DNA from 3 places in the Jeotgalibaca porci genome. Region 3 is predicted to be linked to each of the others. Evidence: predicted binding sites of a transcription regulator. Region 3 holds the regulator's gene; each other region holds the start of a gene.
The links. Region 3 encodes CtsR, which represses protease genes until heat stress. Its sites were predicted from a motif close to TTGGTCAAAAAAGGTCAAANA; they were not measured.
Positions count from the first base shown of each region.

Region 1: G7058_RS02890 (ATP-dependent Clp protease ATP-binding subunit) is a predicted target of CtsR. The motif match lies at 1,858-1,878, and genes of this name have one in related genera.
Region 2: clpP (ATP-dependent Clp endopeptidase proteolytic subunit ClpP) is a predicted target of CtsR. The motif match lies at 2,303-2,323, and genes of this name have one in related genera.

Region 1 covers NZ_CP049889.1:548,109-554,491, reverse strand. The annotation lists gene G7058_RS02890 (ATP-dependent Clp protease ATP-binding subunit) at 1-1,803, opposite strand, end outside; gene G7058_RS02885 (phosphocarrier protein HPr) at 2,110-2,376, shown strand; gene ptsP (phosphoenolpyruvate--protein phosphotransferase) at 2,376-4,106, shown strand; gene G7058_RS02875 (IS3 family transposase) at 4,234-4,809, shown strand; gene G7058_RS02870 (glycosyltransferase family 4 protein) at 5,157-6,353, shown strand.
Region 2 covers NZ_CP049889.1:343,323-349,705, forward strand. The annotation lists gene gap (type I glyceraldehyde-3-phosphate dehydrogenase) at 1-244, opposite strand, end outside; gene G7058_RS01835 (sugar-binding transcriptional regulator) at 280-1,317, opposite strand; gene clpP (ATP-dependent Clp endopeptidase proteolytic subunit ClpP) at 1,653-2,246, opposite strand; tRNA gene G7058_RS01845 (tRNA-Arg) at 2,435-2,506, opposite strand; gene G7058_RS01850 (DNA-directed RNA polymerase subunit beta) at 2,717-2,896, opposite strand; gene mreB (rod shape-determining protein) at 2,915-3,940, opposite strand; gene murA (UDP-N-acetylglucosamine 1-carboxyvinyltransferase) at 3,978-5,288, opposite strand; gene G7058_RS01865 (DUF1146 family protein) at 5,376-5,612, opposite strand; gene G7058_RS01870 (F0F1 ATP synthase subunit epsilon) at 5,949-6,374, opposite strand; gene atpD (F0F1 ATP synthase subunit beta) at 6,376-6,383, opposite strand, start outside.
Region 3 covers NZ_CP049889.1:1,284,858-1,291,240, forward strand. The annotation lists tRNA gene G7058_RS06620 (tRNA-Val) at 1-5, shown strand, start outside; tRNA gene G7058_RS06625 (tRNA-Lys) at 52-124, shown strand; tRNA gene G7058_RS06630 (tRNA-Thr) at 150-222, shown strand; tRNA gene G7058_RS06635 (tRNA-Gly) at 230-301, shown strand; tRNA gene G7058_RS06640 (tRNA-Arg) at 312-385, shown strand; tRNA gene G7058_RS06645 (tRNA-Pro) at 398-471, shown strand; rRNA gene rrf (5S ribosomal RNA) at 524-639, shown strand; gene G7058_RS06655 (glucosamine-6-phosphate deaminase) at 737-1,441, opposite strand; gene G7058_RS06660 (CtsR family transcriptional regulator) at 1,686-2,150, shown strand; gene G7058_RS06665 (ATP-dependent Clp protease ATP-binding subunit) at 2,188-4,686, shown strand; gene G7058_RS06670 (cation diffusion facilitator family transporter) at 4,902-6,068, opposite strand; gene G7058_RS06675 (hypothetical protein) at 6,188-6,383, shown strand, end outside.

The DNA of each region.
Region 1 (6,383 bases), 740 kb from region 3:
AAGAGCAGCACCGAACCCCACACTTGCTTCTTGGTCGCCGGTTCCCGCATTACTTGTCATAATGATAATTGTATCCTTAAAGCTTACCACACGCCCTTGAGAGTCCGTTAAACGCCCGTCTTCTAGAATTTGTAAGAAGAGGTGCATGACGTCTGGATGGGCTTTTTCAACTTCATCCAACAACACAATACTATATGGATTTCTACGGACACGCTCTGTCAATTGTCCAGCTTCTTCGTACCCGACATAGCCAGGAGGAGAACCAATCATTTTAGAGACAGCATGTTTTTCCATGTATTCACTCATGTCGAAACGAAGAATAGAATCTTCCGTTCCAAACATTTCATTAGCCAGTTGACGTGCCAATTCTGTTTTACCGACACCAGTAGGTCCAACAAATAGGAAAGAACCGATAGGGCGGTTTTTACGAGAGAATCCGACACGGTTACGGCGAATCGCTTTCGAAACTTTCTCAATTGCTTCATCTTGACCAATGACATGTGCTTTCAAGTCAGTATCCAGATTTTTCAATTGTTTCTGTTCTTTTTCTTGTAATTCTCCAACTGGAATATTTGTTTTAGTTTCCACGATTAATTGGATATCTTTCTCTGTCACACGGTTATTGTTATCCATCGAAGTCGGATTTTCTTTCATATTGCGCAAGTTCAGTAGTTGATCACGGTAATAAGCTGCTTTTTCGTAATCTTCAGCATTTAGGGCAGCATCTTTTTCTTTTTCCGCCGCTGCAATGCGTTCTTCGATTTCTTTTGGATCTACAATTTTCAGAGTCAGATTTTTCTTGGAACCTGATTCGTCCAATAAGTCGATGGCTTTGTCAGGCAAGAAACGATCTTGAATGTAACGATGCGATAGTTTAACAGCAGCTTCCAACGCTTCATCTGAATATTTAACATGGTGGTATTCTTCATATTTCGGACGTAATCCTTGCAGAATAATCAATGTTTGTTCAGGTGTAGGCTCGCTGACACGTACGGGTTGGAAACGACGTTCTAAAGCAGAGTCTTTCTCGATTTTACGATACTCATTTAACGTTGTCGCACCAATGAGTTGTAATTCGCCACGCGCTAGGGCAGGTTTCAAAATATTTCCGGCATCCATACTTCCTTCGGCACTACCGGCACCAACGATTTCGTGGATTTCATCAATAAACAAAATAATTTTATCGTTTTGACGGACTTGGTCCATTAATTGTTGCATCCGTTCTTCGAATTGACCGCGGATTCCTGTTCCTTGCACGAGAGAAACGACATCTAAACGAATAAGCTCTTTGTCCAGCAGTTTCTGCGGAACATCACCATCCACGATTTTTTGTGCTAAACCTTCGACAACGGATGTCTTACCAACACCTGCTTCACCCGTTAAAACAGGGTTGTTTTTACTACGGCGATTTAGAATTTCAATTACACGGGCAATTTCGCTGTCGCGACCAATCACCGGATCAATCATTCCTTGACGTGCCAATTCGGTTAAGTTAACACCGTACTGACCTAATAACCCGCCGTCCTTGCCGCCATCTTTACCTTGTTGCGGTTGTGGACCGTTTGGTTGTTTTTGGGCACGGTTTTGTTGTTGAGCTTGGCGGAAGAATTGCTCTAAGTCGCCGAAGTTAAACGGATCGTTACCCATTTGATTTCTGAAGAAGCCCGAGTTAGGATTTTGACCGCGAGAGGCCGTTAGTTGCTGATAGCAGTTTTGACATAAATCAATTTTTTGAGTTTGACCATTTAGTGACGCATAGAGATGGATGGATGCTTCATTTTGGCCACAATTTATACATTTCATATTATTAAACATCCTTTCTTTATCACGTTTTAATTTTACTTGCACTATTATTATACATTGACCAATTTTGACTTTCAAGTATTTTGAACAATTAATGACCAAATAGGTTGCAATCCATATAAAAACACCTAAAAGAGTTGTTCTAAGTTACAAAAAATGGTAATCTAGTTCTATGAAAGGGTTATATTCCTTTACTTATAGAAGAATTTTTTAGAGCGCTTTATAATATCTAAAAGTCATCGGTTGATGTATAATCTAAATGTTGAGGAATACTTTCCAAATTCATATAAAAAGGGGACCAACGTCATGGAGAAAAAAGACTTTCATATTATTGCTGAAACAGGTATTCACGCAAGACCAGCTACATTGTTAGTTCAAACAGCTAGCAAATTTAACTCAGATATTAACCTAGAGTACAAAGGTAAATCTGTAAACTTGAAATCAATCATGGGTGTTATGTCTCTTGGTGTAGGCCAAGGTGCAGAAGTAACAATCACTGTTGATGGACAAGACGAAGCTGAAGCAATGGAAGGCATCGTCGAAACACTTAAGAAAGAAGGTTTGGCTGAGTAATGACTAACCAGTTAGTAGGAATTGCTGCTAGTGATGGAATCGCCATAGGAAAAGCATATCTGCTAACGGAGCCAGACTTATCTTTTGATAAAGTTTCAATTACAGATCCAGAAGGCGAAATTAAGCGCCTTCTGGATTCTTTTGAGAAATCAAAAAATGAAATCCAAGGTATCCGTGAACATGTGGCTAAAGCTGTTGGTGAAGATGAAGCGCAAGTATTCGACGCACATTTAATGGTATTATCCGATCCTGAACTATTTGATGGCATTAAAAATGATATTACAGAAAACATGATAAACGCTGAAGCAGCTTTATCAACAGTTGCAAAAATGTATATCAACATGTTTGAGTCAATGGAAGACAATCCATATATGCAAGAACGTGCAGCTGATATTAAAGATGTAACTGAGAGAGTAATGGGACACTTATTAGGCGTTAAAATCCCTAGCCCGGCTACTATCAATGAAGAAGTTGTAATCGTAGCCAAAGACTTAACACCAAGTGATACAGCACAATTGAATCGTGACTATGTTAAAGGTTTTGTAACCGATATCGGTGGACGTACATCTCACTCCGCTATTATGGCGCGTTCTTTAGAAATTCCTGCTGTTGTAGGAACGAAAGAAGTAACACAAGTAATCGCTGAAGGTGACATGGTTATCATCGATGGTCTAGAAGGCGACATTATTATTCGTCCGAATGAAGAAACAATTGCTGTCTATCAAGAAAAAGCTGCTGCTTTCAAAGAGCAACAACTTGAGTGGGCTAAATTAAAAGATTCAAAGAGTTTGTCTAAAGATGGCAAACAAATTGAAATCGCAGCAAATATTGGAACACCTAAAGATTTAACAGGTGTTATCGAAAACGGTGCGGAAGGAATCGGTTTGTACCGGACAGAGTTCTTGTACATGGATTCAGAAGACTTCCCAACTGAAGATGAACAATACGAAGCTTACAAAGCAGTTCTTGAAGGTGTAAACGGACAAGCAGTTGTTGTTCGTACGATGGATATCGGTGGCGATAAAGAATTGCCATACCTACAATTACCTGAAGAAATGAACCCGTTCTTGGGTTACCGCGCTGTTCGTATTTCATTGGCGGAAACAGAAATGTTCCGTACACAATTGCGTGCATTGCTACGTGCATCTGTACATGGTAAATTACGCATTATGTTCCCAATGATTGCAACAGTAAATGAGTTCCGCGATGCGAAAGCTATCTTGGACGAAGAGAAAGCAAAACTAGAAGCAGAAGGAACAGAAGTTTCAAATGAAATCCAAGTGGGTATCATGATTGAAATTCCTGCTGCAGCAGTATTAGCTCATCAATTCGCTAAAGAAGTTGACTTCTTCAGTATCGGAACAAATGACTTGATTCAATACACAATGGCTGCTGACCGTATGAATGAACGCGTGTCATACTTGTACCAACCATATAACCCTGCTATTTTAACATTGTTGAAACATGTTATTGATTCAGCACATGCTGAAGGCAAATGGGTTGGTATGTGTGGCGAGATGGCCGGCGATCAAACAGCTGTACCATTGTTGCTAGGTCTAGGTCTGGACGAATTCTCAATGAGCGCTTCAAGTGTCTTGAAAACAAGAAGCTTAGTGGCTAAATTGGATTCCAAAGAAATGGAAAAACTAGCAAATAAAGCAATCAACGAATGTGCAACAGTTGAAGAAGTTATTGCTTTAGTTGAAGAAATGCAAGAATTAATTAAATAATAAAAAGCAGCTCCGTTGTTATTTTACCAATCCTGTAATGAGGGTTCGTGATGTAATGGGGGGGCTTTTTTTTATATAGCAATAAACTAAGCGAATTCGCTTCGAAGCAAAGTTTATTTTCCGATTGATGAAACTGGCGGGCTTGAAGGCCGTTATCCGCCGGAAACGCTATGCCTATAAACCGCACAAGCCAGCACATGTGGTAGAGAACATCCTGAACCGGGAATTCCGAAAGGCCTACCAGCCGATGACAGTGCTGTTGACCGATGTCACGGAATTCAAGTACGGGCAGCAATCCAAAGCTTATCTCAGCGCGATTTTGGATTATGGGGAAAATAAAATTGTGGCCTATCAACTGTCGAAGGCGAACAACAACGCCTTGGTCCGAGATACCGTCAGCCAAATCAAGGACCAGCTTATCCCAAGCAAAACGCTGCTGCACAGTGACCGCGGGTTCCAGTATACCTCGCATGGCTTCAAAAAAATCGTGGCAGAAAACCGCCTCATCCAGAGCATGTCCCGAGTGGGCAAATGCATCGACAACGGGCCGATGGAGAACTTCTGGGGAATCATCAAAGAGGAGATGTACCGCCTCAAGACCTATCAGAGTTTTGAGGAACTGGAGCAGGATATTAAACAATACATTGCTTTTTATAACACCCGACGGGTGACCTTGAAGATGGGCTTGGGGATTCCAGCTTAAAAAATATGATGCTAGTAGATATAATTTTAGGAAATCCCGCAGGCCGGAGGGCATTTCCTTCGCCAACACCCAATACGGGGGCAATTAAAAATGCCATGCACAACAAACGTTATACATGGCATAAACTATTTTGTTTTTTTACCTGTCTACTTGACAGGGGGCAGTTCAAGTTTTCTTTTTTTGTATTTATGCTAAAAACAGAGTACTGTATAATTACGTATCGTTTGGATGATGGAGGAAATCATCGTTTTTCAAGTTAATATAGGACTAAAGTGCTATGCTCTTTTAAGGATTTTTGGTTTATACTTTACTCAAATGAAAGATGTAAATGAAAAGAAGGTGAAGACATGAGAATTGGAATGTTTACTGATTCATATTTTCCACAGATAAGTGGGGTTTCGACATCCATCAAAATTTTAAAAGATGAGTTGGAAGCGCGTGGACACGAAGTGATTATATTTACGACGACAGATCCCCATGCTGTTGTGGAACCGAATATCGTCCGCTTAACTAGTATTCCTTTTTTATCATTCAAAGAACGGCGCATTGCGATTAAAGGATTTTCCAAAGCGCTGAAAGAAGCGAAGAAATATAAAATTGATATTATTCATACACATACCGAATTTAGTTTAGGGATTGCAGGGAAATATGTCGCAAAAATGCTCGATATACCAAGTATCCATACGTACCACACGATGTACGAGAAATACGTACACTATATAGCAAGAGGCAAAATAATCCGTAAAAACGATGTTATTCGTCTGAGTAGAATATTTTGTAATCGGACAGCGGGTATTATTGTTCCAAGTCAATTAATGAAAGAAATGCTTATGGATTATGGCGTGAAGGCTGAGATTCGTGTGATTCCAACAGGGATTCCTATTCCAGAAGCTATACCAGGCATACGTGAGAAGATGCGTCAGCAGCTTGGATTGAAAGATGATGAAATTGTACTTCTTTCCTTGTCACGTTTGGCTTATGAAAAGAATCTTCACAAGACAATTAATGCCTTTCCGGCAGTATTGAAGAAATATCCGAATGCAAAGCTCGTATTTGCGGGAGATGGTCCAGCTCGTGAAGATTTAGAAACACTGGTTAGAGACTCCAAACTGACTGACTCTATCTCATTTGTTGGGGAAGTTGCTTACGAAGCTGTGCCGAACTACTATCAAATGGCAGATGTTTATGTCAACGCATCAGAATCAGAAACACAAGGACTGACGTACTTGGAGAGCATTGTAAATGGCTGTCCGGTCGTTGCCAAACGAAATGACTATTTATCAGAAATTATTCGGAACCCATTATTAGGTTCACTTTTTACCGAAGATGATGAAATGGCAGAACATATCATCCAGACCATTGAAATGACACAATCTAATCAGCAACAATTAGAAGAAGCAGAGCTTATTCGTGAAATATCAGCGGAAACTTTTTCAAAGCGTGTGTTGAGCTACTATCGCAATGTGATTGCAAATGATGTCTTTGAAACGGAAAAGAAAAAGACAACGATTTTAATGAGGAAAATTAAACAGATTAACCGTTAATACTTGAAAGAGGGGGAGACAAAAAGTCTC
Region 2 (6,383 bases), 940 kb from region 3:
TAGCATCTCTTTCAGCGTAAGATTTGATAGCTTTACCATCTACTACTAAATCGTCACCTTCGATTGCTACAGAATAAGGGAAACGTCCTTGAGCTGTATCATATTTCAATAAGTAAGCTAGGTCATCGTTATCTGTAAGGTCGTTGATAGCTACAACTTCCAATTCTGTGTTAGATTCCAAAATACGGCGTAGTGCTAAACGTCCAATACGTCCAAAACCATTAATCGCTACTTTTACTGTCATTTAAAAAATCCTCCTTCAGGATAATAAAATATATTTTAAAGGGTTATCCCTTTTAAAATCGAATTAGCTGCACCTTCATCTGTAACCAGCCATGTATGTTCTGGTGCAATATGTGAATAAGCTTGAATTGCGTTGGCTTTCGAACTTCCTCCTGCTATGGCTATTGCATAAGGAATCGCGGCAACGTCTTCTATCTGGAGTCCAAAGCGTGATAAGCGGTGAACAATCCGCCCTTTGTCATCAAAGTAACATCCAAATGCTTCGCCTACTGCTTGTTTCTCAACCAAAATGGCTTTGAGTTCAGCCGGCATTTTGCGTCTTTCCATCATCACTTTAGCACTTCCAATACTGTATAACAAGCAATTCGCCTGTTTCATCAGGTTCATTGTTTGAAGTATTGATGGCTCATTTTTCAGTAAATTCAATGCTTCTTCGCTTAAATCGTCGGGTACAAATAACGCTGTATTTGAGCCACCTGTTGCTTGTGCCATTGAATCACTCACTGAGTTTGCTTGAATTGCCATAAGGTCACCCAAACCACCTCGAGCCGGTACAAAAGTGAAGTGTCTTTGCTCTGATAACTCAGTGGTCATATGCTGTGCCATTGCGAGCATCGTGCTCCCGCCGGCTACTGCGACAACGAACGCACCTTCCGGTAACAATTCGTCAAACACTTCTACTGCATGCTCACCTAAAATGTCCAGAATCTCTTTTGAATCATCTGTATCTCCGGGTACAATGCGGCAAAATTGGAGGTTTAACTTTTTAGCTAATGCTTCCTCTTTACGGTCCATCGTTAACATACGGTCTAAAATACCTTCAAGTTCATGAAAAACTTTCTTTCCCTTTAAGGTAAGCGACATACCCGCTTTAGTGCTAAAAAGTAATCCTTGGTTTTTCAAATAGTCCGTTTCAGTTCGAAGAGACCTTTCTGAAATAGACGTAATTTCTGATAATGCCCGTCGGCCAATCGGTGACTGCAAATTTATTACTTCCAGTATCCGATAGCGATGTGTTAAATGCGACAATAAATCAGGAATTACTTTTTGTAAGACAGAAATTGCATCTTTCATATCATCCCTCACTTCCTCAGTAGGTCTAAAAACGACCAACAAATCAGAAATGTTCCAACCTCTGCGCTCCGTACTGTTGCACAGATGTCTTCTATGCTTAAGAGCGTTGCATTTCTTTACCTTACAATGTTTATTCTACCAATGTTGTGTAACTATTTCAACTCATTTGTATCATTTTAGGCAAAAAAGTACACACTCTATCGGGTCACTTCGCGTCCCGATACCGTCAAAGATTACAGCGATGCGGTTGTTTCCGCTTTCATTTTACCACGTTTAAAATATAAAAGAAGTACCTAACCTTAAAAAAGTTAGATACTTCTTTCATTTTTCTCATTTTACTTTAAGCTTTTTGAACTTTCCATCACTTCATCAATCAAGCCGTACTCTTTAGCTTGTTGTGCTGTCATGTAGTTATCACGATCTGTATCGCGTTCAATGACTTCCAATGGTTGACCTGTTCTTTCAACCAAGATTTTATTCAAACGTTCGCGTGTTGCTAAGATGTGACGTGCAGCGATTTCGATTTCTGTTGCTTGTCCTTGCGCCCCACCTAATGGTTGGTGAATCATAATTTCAGCATTTGGCAAAGCAAAACGTTTGCCTTTTGTTCCAGCTGTTAATAAGAAACTACCCATAGATGCTGCCATTCCCATAGCAATTGTTTGTACATCAGATTTAACAAAGTTCATTGTATCGTAGATAGCTAGACCTGCTGATACAGATCCACCTGGTGAGTTAATGTAGATATAAATATCTTTTTCAGGATCTTGTGCATCCAAGAATAACAATTGTGCAATAACCGAGTTAGCAAGATTGTCATCAATTGGGCCTGAAATCATAATGATACGGTCTTTCAAAAGACGTGAATAAATATCGTAAGCACGTTCGCCACGAGAAGTTTGTTCAATTACTGTAGGTATTAAGTTCATAAAAGATTTCCTCCTAATCAAGAAATATTATCTTATTCATTTGTAATTGTACACCATTGGTCAAAAATGGTCAATTGATTTGTCTGACCTTTTACTATTCTAACAAAGTTAGCGTTTATTGGATAATATAACGCCTAAAAAGAAACCCCCACCCTGACTGAGTCAAGATGGGGAATCAATATACATGACGTCGCCTGAGGGAATCGAACCCCCATCGCAAGAACCGGAATCTTACGTGATATCCATTACACTAAGGCGACAACAACGTTCTTATTATAACACCATTCGATTAGAAAAAGCAATGTTTTTTCTAATCGTTCAGGCTTACGTATTAGATACTCCCAGCCCACTAAATCAGAACTAGAAGAGTCATTTTGTTATTCTAGTTCCGACTTGGACATCTCCTTATTCGAAAAGAAGAAAGAGCCGAGACATACGTCTCGGCCCTTTTGGTCACTACTAATTTTCAACTAACGAATATAATCCAGGATGTGTTGCCATGTTTCATACTTAAAGACATCCATCATTTCTCCATCACCTAAAACACCGTATCCGATAGCCAAACCAGCGAAGAACAGAACCAGCGCCAAGGCTACAAAAAATACGATCCAGAATAGAGCTTTAAATATCGGTTTAAAGTCGAATTTCATAATGAACTTCCTTTACAATTAGTTTGATTTAAATAATCTACTGAAGAACCCATCTTTTTTATTACGTTTTTTACCAATGTTCTCCAACAAGATTCCCGTTCCCAAGACAACAGAATCAAGTGCTTCAGTTGCTGCAAATACAGGTACTCCCAATTCGCTGCTGAACAACTCTTCAATTCCATTGATCAATGAACCCCCACCAGTTAAAACGATTCCGGTGTTAATGATATCTGCACCCAATTCAGGCGGCGTTGTTTCAAGAACCTCTTTTGCCTGCTCAACAATGTTCATCAAGGTTTCGTGCATTGCACTATAAACTTCTCTTGAATTAATCGTAATTGTACGTGGTAAGCCTGTTACCATGTCACGGCCGCGAATTTCCATTCCTATTACCTTCTCAGGTTCTAACGCCGTACCGATTTCTTTTTTAATTTGCTCTGATGTTCTTTCACCAATTAGCAATTTATGTTCACGTTTTACGAAGTTCATGATATCTGTGTCAAGTTTGTCCCCTGCTTGTTTCAATGAGCTGCTTGTAACGATACCGCCCAATGAAAGAACAGCAATATCACTCGTTCCCCCACCAATATCAATAACCATATTTCCGTTTGGTTGGAAAATATCCAGTCCTGCACCAACTGCAGCAACTTTCGGTTCTTCTTCTAAATAAACATTTTTTCCGCCGCTCTTTTCAGCCGCTTCGATAATTGCTTTTTGTTCAATTGTAGTAATATTTGTTGGACAGCAAATCAAAATATTCGGCTTCGTTAGCAAGCCTTTCACATTCAAACGATCAATGAAATGCGTTAACATTGCTTCGGTGATGTCAAAGTCAGCGATTACGCCACCTTTTAACGGCTGAATAACTTTAATGTTGGAAGGTGTACGTCCAACCATTCGGTAAGCTTCTGCTCCTACTGCTAGGACGCGGTTCGTCGCAGTATCTACTGCAACGACTGAAGGTTCATTTAAGACAATTCCTTTGCCCTTCACATGAATCAACACGTTAGCAGTACCTAAGTCGATACCAATATCTTTTGCCAAGTTGTTTTCCCCCTGAATTTAATTGTAAATATTAAAACTATGCAAACAAGGCAGCCAATTCTTGGGAAGAAAGTGCTTTTTCGTTACTTTCATCGATACGCTCGATGTCCGCTCCAAGATTACGAAGCTTTTTGTCAAAATTATAATATCCACGATCTAGATGTTTTAAGTTCGTTACGCGTGTGTATCCAGAAGATACTAATCCAGCAATAATCAATGCTGCTGCAGCACGTAAGTCTGTGGCTGCTACTTCAGCGCCTTGGAATGAAGAATTTCCATATAACAAGACCGTTTGTCCTTCTACTTTGAAGTTTGCATTCATACGGCGCATTTCTTCAAGATGCATGAAGCGGTTCTCAAAAACTGTTTCTGTCATTGTGCTTGTCCCTTGCGAAACCAGCTGAGCGATTGTCATTTGTGCCTGCATATCAGTGGGGAAGCCAGGATGTGGCATTGTCTTAACATCCGTTGCCCGTAATTGCTTCGGTCCAACAACACGTAGACCGTCCCCTTCTTCTTCAATTGAAACGCCCATTTCTTTCAGTTTAGAAATCAAGGGTTTGTTATGTTCAGCAATCGCATCTTCGATGAAGATATTGCCGTTTGTAACAGCCGCTGCAACCATAAATGTGCCTGTTTCAATACGGTCAGGAATAATTGAGTGTGTGACACCCACTAGTTCTTCAACACCCTCAATACGGATTGTTTCTGTACCAGCTCCATGTACTTTAGCACCCATGCTATTTAGGAAACGAGCTAGGTCAACGATTTCCGGCTCACGTGCAACGTTTTCCAGTACAGTTGTACCTTCAGCGTATACAGCGCCCATCATAAGGTTTTGTGTGGCTCCTACACTTGGGAAGTCCAAGTAAATACGAGCGCCATACAGTTTTTCAGCGACAGCTTCAACATAACCATTCTCGATTTTAATAGAAGCACCCATTGCTTCAAAACCTTTTAAGTGTAAGTCGATTGGACGAGTACCAATTGCACATCCACCTGGTAAAGCAACTCTTGCTCTTCCTAGGCGAGCCAACAATGGGCCCATAACTACAATAGAAGCTCTCATCTTACTAACGTATTCAAACGGTGTTTCCCAACTTACATTACCCGTTGCATCTACTTCTACAGTGTTAGTCTCTTCGTTAAAATCAATATCAATATTAATGTTTCTTAAAACATTATTAATTGTATATACATCAGATAATACCGGAACGTTTTTCAACGTCGTTTTACCCTTAGATGCCAAGATAGTTGCGGCGACAATTGGAAGCACAGCGTTCTTAGCACCTTCTGCTCTCACTGTTCCAACAAGACGGTTACCGCCTCTGACAATCATTTTTTCCATTAAAATATCCCTCCGAAATTTGTGAATCGCGCCTGGAGTTTTCATAAAACTCAAATCGTTCTGTCAATTATGATTTAATATGCGTTGTTAGTTTGTAATTAGAAAAGCCACGTTTCGTGAAACGGTTATGAATGAAATAAAAAAAGAACTAACGTTATATCCTAAAGCAATAGCGATGAAAAAATATAAGAGACGCGCTTCGGGAACATGGTTCTTTCTTATCCAAGTTTCGATTCTAGTAGCCTTTAATGCCCAAAAAGACAAAAAAATAAATACCATATGAGAGATTATTTCCAGCATTCCGAATGAAATCATTGTATTCATCATGCACACCTCCCCATAGTCTCAAACTATATTAACATAAACCTTTTCAAAAAAGAATAGAAGCTACAATTTTTAAAGAATTCGAAACAAAATATTTAGAATTCCTTCATTATAAAACTCTATAGACTTCTACCTCGTATTATAAAGACTCTTTTCATATTTACAAATAAATAGTCTTATGCGGCGCAATAAAGTTAAATAAGTGAAGGTTATCCCAGAGAACTATCAAGTAGAATAGAAAAACTGCATTCTACTTGAGACTTACCAGGATACAGACTCCGTTTAAAAGACAAAAAAACCAGAACAGTTGTGCATTGTTCTGGTCCCTTTCTTACATTACAGTCGTTTTTCGGATACGCCGATCCGGTTGACGGCTTTAGCCAAAGCGACACGCGCACGGTTGAATTCTATTTTATTCTTGGCATCCCGTGCTCGTATCATGGATGCTTCGGCTTCTTTTTTGGCATTTTCTGCCCTGTCTAAGTCAATGTCACGCGAACGTTCAGCGGTATTCGCAATAATATTAATTTGATCCGCTTCAACTTCCATAATACCACCGCTTACCGCGATATAATTTTCACTATCATCTGATTCAGTAATACGGGTTACACGTAGTTCGCCGATTGCCAGCGGCACAATGATCGGCATATGGCCTGGCATAATGGTAATACCACCATACGTTGTTTGTGCGTTGACTGCCTTCGCCCGATGGTCAAAAATGGTGCCATCTGGTGTAATCACAGAAACATGCATTTCAGCCATATTAGGACA
Region 3 (6,383 bases):
CTCCATTATCTGATTTCTCAAACAGATAGGATAAAGAGTTTTAATTTGTTTGAGGCATTAGCTCAGTTGGTAGAGCATCTGACTTTTAATCAGAGGGTCGCAGGTTCGAACCCTGCATGCCTCATATTTTTATGTTTTATTACTGTAATGCCGGCTTAGCTCAGTTGGTAGAGCATCTGATTTGTAATCAGAGGGTCGAGGGTTCAAGTCCTTTAGCCGGCATTTCTTTGCGGAAGTAGCTCAGTGGTAGAGCACCACCTTGCCAAGGTGGGGGTCGCGGGTTCGAACCCCGTCTTCCGCTTTTGTATATTGCAGCCATAGCTCAACTGGATAGAGTACCTGACTACGAATCAGGCGGTTGTAGGTTCGACTCCTACTGGTTGCATTTTTTTAACACCGGGAAGTAGCTCAGCTTGGTAGAGCACTTGGTTTGGGACCAAGGGGTCGCAGGTTCGAATCCTGTCTTCCCGATATCCAAGACTGGGTATCGTTTCCGGTCTTTTTTATTTCTTATATAACATTGTGCGGTGATAATGGCGAGAAGGTCACACCTGTTCCCATCCCGAACACAGAAGTTAAGCTTCTTAGCGCCGATTGTAGTGAAGGGTTTCCCTTTGTGAGAGTAGGACGTTGCCGCGCAATACAAAAAAAAGTCTCCCTTGGGAGGCTTTTTTGTTTGTCTCTATTTTTCGTTAATAGGAAGGGGGCCGGAAAATAGCTTCCGGCCCCCTCTACTTTATTTAATAAGTGATGCTGCTGCTTGATCCACAATAATTGTTACATCAGGATGGTTTACTAATACAGTTGATGGTATATCTTCTGTAGGTTCTGTCGCAGTAACTAAGTCTTTGATGGCTTCCGCTTTATCTTCTCCGAAAGCGAGTAGAAGGATTTTCTTTGCTTTCATAATAGAAGCTAATCCCATTGTGTAAGCATAACCGGGTACATCAGACTCTTTTTCAAAGAAGCGTTTGTTAGCATTGATTGTTGATTGTGTTAACGCTACTTTGTGTGTGTGTGAATCCAGTGCTGTTCCTGGTTCGTTAAATGCGATGTGTCCATTGTGGCCGATACCTAAAATTTGAATATCGACTGGGTATTTACTTAAAACTGCTTCATAGCGTTCAATTTCTGCTTGTTCTTCATTCATTCCATCAGGAAGATGTGATTCTTTGAAAGGCTTTTGATTGAACAGCTTTTGCTCCATGAAGTAGCGGTAGCTTTGTTCATGTGTTCCTGGTAGTCCAACGTATTCGTCTAAGTTAACAGAAATGGCATCAGAAAAGTCAACGTCACTTTCAGTCAATTTCTCGTACAACCGTTCTGGTGTCGATCCTGTTGCCAGGCCAAATACTTTCGCACCATTGTCTAAAGCTTCGCGAATCATTTCATAGCCTTTTTGTGAGCCTTCTTCTTTTGAGTTTACGTAAAGGATTTCCACTAGTATAATTACCCCTTTTTTTTGTATTAAAATAATTCTAAAGCGAAAGCGTTTCTTTGTCAATAATTCTAAGGGAAAGATGAGACGGATTTCAAAACAAAAGAGTTCAAAAATGGATTTGAATAGGCTATAATAGTTGGTTAATAGACGCTCCTGCGTTCTTTCTATTTGACACTCGCTCTCGAATAGCATACTATTTGAAGTGTAATAGTCAAAATTAGTCAGGTGAAAGGGGGCGGATGAATTGCAGAATCAAAATATGTCAGATATCATCGAAGCTTACATTAAACAGATCCTGAAGCAAAAAGAACAAGTTGAGATACGACGTAACGAAATGGCGAGTCATTTTAATTGTGTCCCTTCGCAAATCAATTATGTGATTAATACGCGTTTCACCGAGCAACATGGTTACCTTGTTGAAAGTAAACGAGGCGGTGGCGGCTATATTCGTATCATGAAAGTCACATTTATGGATGAAGTGGAATATCTGGACGAAATGATTAAAATGATTGGTGATTCGATTTCAGAACGCGACGCATTTGCAATCGTCCAAAACATATTCAATAAAAAACTAATCTCTAAACGAGAAGGCAACATTATTTTAGCAATTTTGGATAAAGGTTCTCTTCAAGTTTTTGGAAATGATGAAGATGCTGTACGCGCACACCTTTTAACCAAACAGTTACAAAGTATACGCTACAAGGCATAATTTATGAGGTATAACGTTCGTAAAGGAGGCGTTAGGAATGGATGAACTATTCACAGAAAAAGCGAATAAAGCGCTCATTTTAGCAACAGAAGAGGCGCATCGATTCAAACATCAATCAATTGGGACTGAACACATTCTTTTAGGACTTCTTCGCGAACCAGAAGGAATTGCTGGAAAGATTCTACGTGATTTTGATATTGACGAAACACATGTCCGTGAGGAGATTGAACATCTAACGGGCTATGGAACGGCAAGACCGTTAACGCATCAATTTGCACCAATGCCGTTTTCGCCTCGCGCTAAAACTGTCGTTATGTATGCAACTACGGAGTCGCAAAAACTAGGTGTGTACCTAGTTGGAACGGAACATCTTCTAATTGGTTTACTAAAAGAAGAAGTTTTGGCCGTGAAAATATTGAAGAGCTTAGGAGTCGATTTAAATCTCCTGCGTAAAAAAATGTATGAAAAAATCGGCCTGAAACAACCGACTAAAAATTCAGTCAGAAGCGCTAAGAAAAATACAAAAGCTACTGAAGGAACACCAACACTTGATTCCTTGGCACGTGATTTGACTGAATCTGCGCGTCATCAAAAACTCGATCCAATCGTTGGACGTGACCGTGAAGTTAGACGTATCCTTCAAGTCATTTCGCGTCGTACGAAGAACAATCCTGTATTAGTAGGAGAGCCGGGAGTCGGTAAAACGGCTATAGTAGAAGGTTTAGCCCAAAAGATTGTGAATGGCGAAGTGCCGGAACAATTAGCGAATAAACGCTTAATGATGCTAGATATGGGTTCACTTGTTGCGGGGACAAAGTACCGTGGTGAATTCGAAGAACGTATGAAGAAGATTATTGATGAAGTGTACCGTGATGGAAATGTCATTCTCTTTATCGATGAGTTGCATACCTTAATCGGAGCAGGTGGGGCAGAAGGAGCAATTGATGCTTCGAATATTCTAAAACCAGCGCTTGCGCGAGGTGAACTTCAAACAATTGGTGCGACAACATTGGATGAATATCAAAAATACATCGAAAAAGATGCAGCTTTGGAGCGTCGTTTTGCACCGATTCATATCGATGAGCCGACTGCGGAGGAAACAGTTGATATTTTGATGGGACTACGCTCACGTTACGAAGACCACCACCATGTGGAAATAACGGACGAAGCGATTGAAGCGGCAGTGAAATTGTCAACACGTTATATTACGTCACGTCGTTTGCCGGATAAAGCAATCGATTTGATTGATGAATCTGCAGCAAAAGTCCGCCTAGATGTCACGCATGGGGAAACGCCAGTCGGTAAGTTGGAAGACGAAATTATGCGTCTGAATAAAGAAAAAGAAGAGGCTATTCTCGCCCAAGACTTTGTTAAAGCAGCACGTATCCGTAAAAAAGAGATGAGCAGTAAACAACGTTTGGAGCGCACCCTTAAAGAGTCAGAAGAAGTTGCAACGAGCGAAAGTTATACGCTGAGTGTAAATGAACATGACGTTGCCCAAGTTGTCGCGTTGTGGACAGGAATTCCTGTCTACCAAATGGAGCAAAAGGAAAGCGACCGTTTGATGCAACTTGAGAAAGTATTGCATAAACGTGTGATTGGTCAAGAAGAAGCGGTTGGCGCAGTCTCACGCGCGATTCGCCGGGCGCGTTCAGGATTAAAAGATCCAGAACGTCCAATCGGTAGTTTCCTATTCTTGGGACCTACAGGAGTCGGGAAAACAGAGCTTGCTAAGACGTTGGCAGATGCAATGTTTGGTTCTGAAGATGCTTTGGTGCGTATTGACATGTCTGAGTACATGGAAAAATTTGCGACAAGCCGTTTGGTAGGATCTCCTCCAGGGTATGTGGGTTATGACGAAGGCGGTCAACTAACCGAAAAAATTAGACAAAAGCCTTATTCGGTTATTTTGTTGGATGAGGTTGAAAAAGCCCATCCGGATGTCTTTAATATCCTATTGCAAGTTTTGGATGACGGGCATTTGACCGATTCAAAAGGACGTAAAGTCGATTTCCGTAATACCATCTTAATTATGACTTCTAACTTGGGTGCGACAGCACTCCGGGACGACAAGTCAGTTGGTTTCAATGTGAAAGATGTGAAGCAGGACTACAAAGAGATGGAAAAACGAATTCGTGAAGAATTGAAGAACAGCTTCCGTCCTGAGTTCCTGAACCGGATTGATGAATCCATCGTGTTCCACTCACTGGCTAAGGATGAGCTGCATGAAATCGTGAAGCTAATGGTGAATGCGATTGTGAAACGTCTAAAAGATTTGGACATTCATGTCAAAGTAACCCCAGCTGCGGTTGATGTCATTGCCAAAGCCGGCTTCGACCCTGAATACGGCGCACGACCAATTCGTCGTGCAATTCAAAAAGAAATCGAAGACAAATTGAGTGAAGAAATGCTGAGCGGCACTGTTAAATATGGTGATTCCGTTACGATCGGCGCACGCAATGGCGAAATACGTATTTCTGTTCGTGAGGCCAAAAAAGAAGAAAAAACGAAAGATTTAGTAGGAAGTAATTCCTAATTGAAACGCATAAAAAGAGGCGGGGACAAATTGTCCGCGCCTCTTTGTGTGCACTTTTTATTTATTGGAACGTTTTAGGGTGAAAAAACGATTAAAAAGGTCCAATAACTGATGATTGGAACATTTTAATCTAATTTTAATCCCTAAAAGGCCGAATAAACAATTATTGGAACGTTTTAATTATATTTTAATGGTGAAAAGGTCTTAATACCGATTTAGTGTTTCAACAAACTCAAGCGATCGACTTCAATCACGACTTCAGCCGGACCTACTTTAAGGATAATGTCGCGCGTAATGCTCGCGCGCAACTGGTCATTGGAAGCAGTGGTTTTTTCCGGGACATCGATATCGAAAGAAATTTTTAATTGATTTTCTAGTTCCTCGACTCGGAAATCATGGAACTTCAAGTTGAGCTGATTTGATTTCAGAATCGCTTTTACTTCCCGGTAGATACGCGTATGTTCTTCATTTTGAACGGCAATCGGATCCAAGTGACACACGAGGTCGATACCAAGAACATCCTTAAAATGTTTTTCGATGTGATCACTCACAACATGGGCTTGCGTGAGGGACCAACTATCGTCGACTTCGATGTGAATGGATGCGAAGGTTTTATTGGGTCCGTAATTATGGACTAGTAAATCGTGATAGCCCAAGATGGAATCAAACTGTTCAAAGTGGTCCTGTATTTCGGCCAATTCCTGCTCGTTCGGGCGTGTTCCGAGTAAATCATCCATTGATTCACGAATCATGCTAATACCGCTGTAAATGATGAAAATAGCCAATAAAGTACCTGCATAGCCATCGACCGTCCAACCAGTGAAAAATTCAAGTAGAGAGGCTGCTAATACAATGATTGTCGTATAAACATCGTTAAAACTATCTTGAGCAGCACTGCGAAGTGTTGTCGAATGAATCGTATCAGCAGCGGAGCGGTAAAAGAATCCTTGAATTACTTTGGCACCAACCGAAATGATTAATAAAACAAAAATGAGCGGGCTGGCCTCCAGTTTACTGGGGTTAATAATCCGCTCAATCGAGGTCGTTAAAAATTGAAACCCGACAAAAATAATGATGATTGAAACCAGGAAGCCGCTAATATATTCAAAACGCTGATGGCCGTAGGGGTGTTCTTTATCAGCCGGCTTTGCCGCGATTTTGAAACCGAGTAAGGTCAGGACGGAGGAAGCTGTATCGGAAAGGCTGTTGATGGCATCCGTAAGAATGGAAACACTGCCTGATAACCAGCCTGCTATCAATTTAATAAAAAAGAGAATAAGGTTCGAGAATAACCCAACGATGCCGGAAAGCGTACCAATGCGATAGCGTTTCTTCTCACTCGTTGTGTGTGAAGCATAAGCGTCTAGCCATTTTTCAAACATGTTAAAACTCCTTTTAATAAAGAATGTAGACCTATTATCCCATATCTCTCCGACCAAATCATTCGGAATACCATTTTTAGTATGATAAAATAAAGGCAAATGAAAAGGAGCGATTTATAATGAAAAATTCAAATTCTAAAAAAGCATTTCTCATTGGTTTGGCTGCAACTGCTGCTGTTGCGGCTGTCGCAACGATTCTTGTCTACGAAGAAGATACGGTTGATCGTGTTGGTGCGTATTTAAACCGCCAACGCATGAAGAACAAATTTAAAGGAAACAACAAAATTACGCGTGTCGTTGATTCATTGAGCGACA